2 regions of the Streptomyces sp. NPDC054849 genome follow, and region 1 is predicted to be linked to the other one. Evidence: riboswitches for the same ligand, from Rfam matches in the RefSeq annotation. Region 1 holds a riboswitch; the other holds the start of a gene.
What was found. A riboswitch is a leader RNA that binds a small molecule or an ion and turns the genes downstream of it on or off. The one in region 1 is predicted to bind ZMP and ZTP.

Region 1 (3,376 bases):
CCTACCTCGACGGCCCGCGCGAGCTGGCGGAGCCCGGGTCCGGCGGATACGTGGCCAAGCCGCTCCTCGGCCGTGAGGGCGCGGGCGTCACCCTGCACGCAACAGGCGAGGGCGGCGAGCCGTTCGTACCGGAGGAGGGGGAGCGGTACTGCTTCCAGGGCCTGGCCCCGCTGCCCGACTTCGACGGCAACCGGGTGGTGCTCGGCGCTTGGGTCGTCGAGGACGAGGCGGCGGGGCTCGGCATCCGCGAATCGGCGGGGCCGGTCACGGACGAGTACGCCCGCTTCCTGCCCCACGTCATCCTGTAGTCCGACAGGTACGGGCTACGCGCCCAGCACCGACCTGAGCTGGTCCAGCCCCCAGTCCAGGTCCTCCTTGCTGATCACCAGCGGCGGGGCGAGCCGGATCGTCGACCCGTGGGTGTCCTTCACCAGGACCCGCCGCTCCATCAGCTTCTCGGAGATCTCCCGGCCCGTCCCGTGGTCCGGTTCGATGTCGACGCCGGCCCACAGCCCGCGCCCGCGTACGGCGGTCACGGCGCCCCCGCCGACCAGCAGGCCCAGCTCCCGGTGCAGGTGGTCGCCCAGCTCGGTGGCCCGCTGCTGGAACTCCCCGGTCCGGAGCATCGCGACGACCTCCAGGCCGACCGCGCACGCGAGGGGGTTCCCGCCGAAGGTCGATCCGTGCTGGCCGGGCTTGAACACCCCCAGCACGTCCCGGTCGGCGACGACGGCCGACACCGGCACCACGCCGCCGCCGAGCGCCTTGCCCAGGATGTAGACGTCCGGGACGACCCCCTCGTGCTCGCACGCGAAGGTCTTGCCGGTCCGCCCCAGCCCGGACTGGATCTCGTCCGCCATGAAGAGGACGTTCCGCTCGCGGGTCAGCCTGCGTACGCCGCTGAGGTATCCGGCGGGCGGCACCAGCACGCCCGCCTCGCCCTGGATCGGCTCCAGCAGCACCGCCACGGTGTTCTCGGTGACGGCGTGGGCCAGCGCGGTGAGGTCCCCGTACGGAACGATCTCAAAGCCCGGCGTGTACGGACCGAAGTGGTCGCGGGCGTCGTGGTCCGTCGAGAAGGAGACGATGGTCGTGGTCCGCCCGTGGAAGTTGTCGGCGGCGACCACGATCTTGGCATGCCCGTCCGGGACGCCCTTGACCTCGTAGCCCCATTTGCGGGCCGTCTTCACCGCCGTCTCCACGGCCTCCGCGCCGGTGTTCATGGGCAGCACCATCTCCTTGCCGCACAGCGCGGCGAGTTCGGCGCAGAAGTCGGCGAAGCGGTCGTGGTGGAAGGCGCGCGAGGTGAGGGTGACCCGCTCCAGCTGGGCCCGCGCTGCGTCGATCAGCCGGCGGTTGCCGTGGCCGAAGTTGAGGGCCGAGTACCCGGCGAGCATGTCGAGGTATCTGCGGCCCTCCACATCGGTCATCCACGCGCCGTCGGCGGAGGCGACGACAACGGGCAGCGGATGGTAGGTGTGCGCGCTGTGCGCGTCGGCGGTGCGGATGACATCAGCGGTTGTCGACACGGGGTCTCCGATCGTCCGTCTTGCCGGGTGTAGCGGTGACGAGGGTGGCGTCACCTTCTTATCGTCGCTCGTATCGCGGACGCAGAAACCTTCCGTGCGGCGCGCCCGCTAAGGTGAGCGGTACGCACGGCGACTGGCGTACGGAGAACCAACTCCGGGGGAGTCGTGCGCGCTCGACCGCATACAGGGCCGCTCGCCTGGGCCTCGCGGGGTACCGATCACATCGACCCCGGAGGAGCCCGCCATGTCTGCGCGCCGCCATCCCGCCCTTTCCGCGACCGACCCCGAACTGGCGTCCTTCGTCGCGGCGGAAGAAGTACTCCAGGCGCAGACACTGCGTCTGATCCCCAGTGAGAACTACGTGTCCGCGGCCGTCCTGGAAGCCTCGGGCACCGTACTGCAGAACAAGTACAGCGAGGGCTACCCCGGCCGCCGCTACTACGAGGGCCAGCAGAACATCGACCTCGTCGAGGCGCTGGCGATCGAGCGGGCGAAGGGCCTGTTCGGCGTCGACCACGCCAATGTGCAGCCGTACTCGGGCTCCCCGGCGAACCTGGCCGTCTACCTGGCCTTCGCAAAGCCGGGTGACACGGTGATGGGCATGGCCCTGCCGATGGGCGGGCACCTGACGCACGGCTGGGGCGTCTCGGCGACGGGCTCGTGGTTCCGCGGCGTGCAGTACGGCGTCCGCGCGGACACCGGGCTCGTCGACTACGACGCGGTCCGCGAGCTGGCCCTCGCCGAGCGGCCCAAGCTGATCTTCTGCGGCGGCACCGCCCTGCCGAGGACCATCGACTTCGCCGCCTTCGCGGAGATCGCGCGGGAGGCGGGCTCGATCCTGGTCGCGGACGTGGCCCACATCGCCGGCCTGATCGCGGGCGGCGCACACCCGTCCCCGGCGGACCACGTGGACGTCGTCTCCACCACGACGCACAAGACGCTGCGCGGTCCGCGCGGCGCGATGCTGATGTGCCGGGAGGAACACGCGAAGGCGATCGACAAGGCCGTCTTCCCGGGCCTCCAGGGCGGCCCGCACAACCAGACGACGGCCGGCATCGCGGTCGCGCTGCACGAGGCGGCGCAGCCGTCCTTCGTCACGTACGCCCACGCGGTCGTCGCCAACGCGAAGGCGCTGGCGGCGGCGCTGCTGGAGCGGGGCTTCGACCTGGTCTCGGGCGGTACGGACAACCACCTGATCCTGATGGACCTGACGGGCAAGGACGTGCCGGGCAAGGTCGCGGCGAAGGCGCTGGACCGGGCGGGGATCGTCGTGAACTACAACACGGTCCCGTTCGACCCGCGCAAGCCGTTCGATCCCTCGGGGGTGCGGATCGGTACGCCGTCGCTGACGTCGCGGGGCCTGGGGGTGGAGCACATGCCGCTCGTGGCGGACTGGATCTCGCGCTCGGTCGACGCCGCGTCCAAGGGGGACGAGCAGGCCCTGGCCGCGGTCCGGGCGGAGGTCGTGGACCTCATGGCCGCCTTCCCGGCCCCGGGCCTCCCGTTGTCGTAACCCTGCGGCACCGCTGCCGGCGGCTCCGCCCGCGGACCCCCGCACCTCACACGCCGGGCGGGGCTGAAACCCGGCCCCGCCCGGCGTTCGAGGGCGTCCCTGCGCCGGAGGCGCCGGACGCGGGCCGGAGCCGCCGCCGCACTGGCGAGCCCCGCCGGCGATCGAGGTGCGGGTGCCGGTGCGGGCAGTTCCCCCGGATACTCCGTGCAGCGGTCCATCCGGGGGAAAGCGGTCGCTCGGCCGGGGCAGGATCCGGCCGCGCCGCTACCGCCCGGTACCGCGGCACGGCACGGCCCGTACTCCCGCGACCCGGAAGGTTCCGGCCAGCGGCGGG
Region 2 (3,376 bases), on a different contig from region 1:
ATTCCGGGCCGCACGAGGACACCTGTCGGTTCATCGCATGCCCGAGTCGATTCGTTACGCGCTGAATTGAGTGACCTGCGCCACGCTGTGGCCACGCAACCCGATCCGGTGTGGATCCGTCCGCCCTCCCCTCAGCCTGTTTTGCGGGCTTCGATGAGGAAGCGGGCGGTGTGCGCGACGAACGGACCTTCGCGTTCGATCTGTTCGTGCAGCTCGCGCAACCGGTCCCGGTACTGCCCGACCGTGAAGCCGGGCACCATCCAGATCACCTTCCGTAGAAAGTAGATCACGGCTCCGATGTCGTGGAACTCCGTACGCAGTCGCTCGGAGCGCAGATCGAGGACTTCGAGGCCGGCCTTCGCGGCGTCGGCGGCCGCGTCGTCGGGGTGCCGGCCGCGCCGGATCTCCTCCGGTTGCGGGCCGAGGAAGTACTCGACGAGCTCGAAGACGCTCGCCGGACCGACCTGCTGCGAGAGGTACGTGCCGCCCGGGGTCAGCACCCGCGCGATCTCCTCCCACCAGATGGTCACCGGGTGCCGGCTGCTCACCAGCTCGAAGGCCTCGTCCCCGAAGGGCAGCGGCGGCTCGTCGGAGTCCGCGACCACCGCCGCGCCCAGCGGATGCAGCAGCCGGGTCGCCTTCGCGATGTTGGGCGGCCAGGACTCGGTCGCCACCGTCAGCGGCGGCAGCGGCCCGGACCCGGCGAGGACCTCACCGCCCCCGGTCTGGATGTCCAGTGCGGACCGGACCCGGGCCAGGTGCTCGCCCAGCAGCCGCTGGTAGCCCCAGGAAGGCCTCTGCTCGGTCGCCCGCCCGTCGAGCCACGAGAAGTCCCAGCCGTCGACGGATACGGATTCGGCCTCCGCGACAAGATGGTCGAAAGTGCGCGTCATGCACCGATCGTCCCAGGTCGGGCACCGTTCATCCAGTGGATAAGTCGACTACAGTGGTCGGCGGGCCGTGACTGGCGTTCGGGTGGATCACCACCGGGGAGCGGCCCGGCGTACCCCGGACCTCCGGTACGCCGACTGCCGCGCGCCTGGGCGAACCGCGATCCGCAGCGACGTTCAGGAGACCCCGTGACGACTGCCCAGACTGCCACCGCCAGTGCTCAGCTGATGGACGGCACCGCCCTCGCCCGCCGCATCTCGGAGCAGACCGCCGCCTCCGCGGCGAAGATCACCGAACGCACCGGCATCGCGCCCTGTCTCGCGACGGTGCTGGTCGGTGAGGACCCGGCCTCCGTCACGTACGTGCGCATGAAGCAGAACCGCTGCGCCAAGGCCGGGATCACCTCCCGCCACGTCGAGCTGCCGGCCGAGACCACCACCGAGGAGCTGGTGGCCGCCCTCACCGCGCTCTCCGAGGACCCGGAGATCAGCGGCATCCTGCTCCAGCACCCCGTCCCGCACCACATCGACGAGCGCGCCGCCTTCGAGGCCATCGCCCCGGGCAAGGACGTCGACGGGGTCACCATGCACTCCTTCGCCGCCATGGGCTTCGGGCTGCCGGGCTTCGTCTCCTGTACCCCGGGCGGCATCATGCGGCTGCTCGCCGAGTACGACGTGGACCTGACCGGCAAGCACGCCGTCGTGGTCGGGCGCAGCGCGATCCTGGGCAAGCCGGCCGGGATGCTGCTGCTGGAGCAGAACGCCACGGTCACCTACTGCCACTCCCGCACCGTGGACCTCCCGTCGATCGTGCGCCAGGCGGACGTGCTGGTCGCCGCTGTCGGCAAGGCCGAGTTCATCCGGGGTGAGGACATCAAGCCGGGCGCGGTGGTCCTGGACGCCGGGTACAACGAGGGCAACGTGGGCGACGTCCACTTCGAGTCGGCCGCCGCCCGGGCCTCGCTGATCACGCCGGTGCCGGGCGGAGTCGGCCCGATGACCATCGCGGTCCTGCTGGAGCAGACCGTCCAGGCGGCCGCCGCGCAGGCCGGGCTGGACCTCGCGGAGCTCTGACGCCCGCCGAGCCGTCGCGCGTACGGCGCACGCCCCGGGCCCTTCGGCCCGGGGCGTCGCGTTGTGACCGGCCGGGTCAGGATCAGCAGCGCCCCCGGCACGCAGCGGATGAGGCCGTCTCTCAGAGGCCGTCTCTCAGAGGTCGTCCTTCAGAGGTCGTCCTTCAGAGGCCGTCCCTCACCGGGCCCGGCCGACGGGGTCGGCCGGATCGGACCGCTGGTCCAGCCCGGCGACCGTGCGCTCGGCAGCCGTGAGCGGCGGCGCCTTCAGCGCGCCCCGGTCCGACGCCCGCAGGACGTGCCAGACCACCGACGGCCGCAGCCAGGAGGTGGGCGCGCTGCTCATGGTGATGACCTGGAGGAAGGCGGCGGTGAGGGCCTTGCGGGTGGTGGCCCCCGTCATCAGCCGGCTCACATAGGCGTTGAGCAGACCCCCGCCGGTCCGCGCCTTCATGCCGGTGGCCCCCGGGTAGAGGATGTCCTGCGATGTGGCGAGGTCCCAGGCGGTGGCCACCTGCGGGGCGATCGCGCGCTGCGCCTCGCGCCCGAAGGCGGGGTGGGACAGTCCCCGGGCCCGGAGCAGGGCGCGCACGGCCAGCAGCCCCTGGGCGGCGACGGTCATGCCCTGTCCGTACAGCGGATTGAAGGTGGCGACCGAGTCGCCGACGGCGAAGAAGCCGTCGGGCAGGTCGACCTTCTCGAAGTAGATCCGGCGGTTGGCGGTGCCCTGGGTGACGGCGACGTCCGTGAGGGGCTTGCGGCCCTCCAGGAGCTCGCCGACGATCGGGTCCCGGATGCCCTTGGCGAAGGGGATGAACGCGTCGGGGTCGCCGGTCGGCTGGCCGCCGCGGGTGCCGGACAGGGTCGCCTGCCACTGGCCGTTCTCGATGGGCACGATGGTGGCCGTCTGGCCCGGTACGGGCACGCGGGGGTCGGACTGCACGTTGACTATGGGGAAGCCCGACGCGTGCGCTCCGTCGGGCGCCTCGAAGATCCGGGTCGCGTAGACCAGGCCGGAGTCGACCTCGGCCTGCCGGATGCCGCTCACGCCGAGCTCCTGCAGCCAGGTGCGGGCGCGGGAGCCGCGGCCGCTCGCGTCGACCACGAGGTCGGCGGGCAGGTACCTGCCCTCTTCCTCCGGGGTGTCGACGCGGACGCCGGTGATCCGGGCCGACGTCCCCTCCAGGCCCCGTACGCGGCTCTGCTGGAGGGTGGACACGCCGTCCAGGGCGGTCACCCGGGCCCGGACCACCGAGTCGAGGAGGTCGCGGCTGCACGAGATGTTGAACTGCATCTCGGCGAAGCGCGGGATCCAGCCCTCGGCGGTCTTGGTGACCAGGTCGGTGGGGAGGCTGCGGCGGATCGCGCCCGCCGCCGTCCAGTCCTCGGTGATGCCGGGCAGGATGTCCTCGA

Region 2: it holds a riboswitch for ZMP and ZTP, as region 1 does, so the genes downstream of both, ACWGIF_RS04030 (bifunctional 5,10-methylenetetrahydrofolate dehydrogenase/5,10-methenyltetrahydrofolate cyclohydrolase) here and ACWGIF_RS02180 (serine hydroxymethyltransferase) in region 1, are expected to answer to the same signal.

The regions. Positions count from the first base shown of each region.
Region 1 is NZ_JBSGZI010000002.1:172,853-176,228, reverse strand. It holds gene ACWGIF_RS02190 (glutathionylspermidine synthase family protein) at 1-308, shown strand, start outside; gene rocD (ornithine--oxo-acid transaminase) at 324-1,529, opposite strand; ZMP/ZTP riboswitch at 1,649-1,739, shown strand; gene ACWGIF_RS02180 (serine hydroxymethyltransferase) at 1,774-3,042, shown strand.
Region 2 is NZ_JBSGZI010000005.1:65,044-68,419, reverse strand. It holds gene ACWGIF_RS04035 (methyltransferase domain-containing protein) at 132-893, opposite strand; ZMP/ZTP riboswitch at 951-1,052, shown strand; gene ACWGIF_RS04030 (bifunctional 5,10-methylenetetrahydrofolate dehydrogenase/5,10-methenyltetrahydrofolate cyclohydrolase) at 1,119-1,964, shown strand; gene ACWGIF_RS04025 (NAD(P)/FAD-dependent oxidoreductase) at 2,142-3,376, opposite strand, start outside.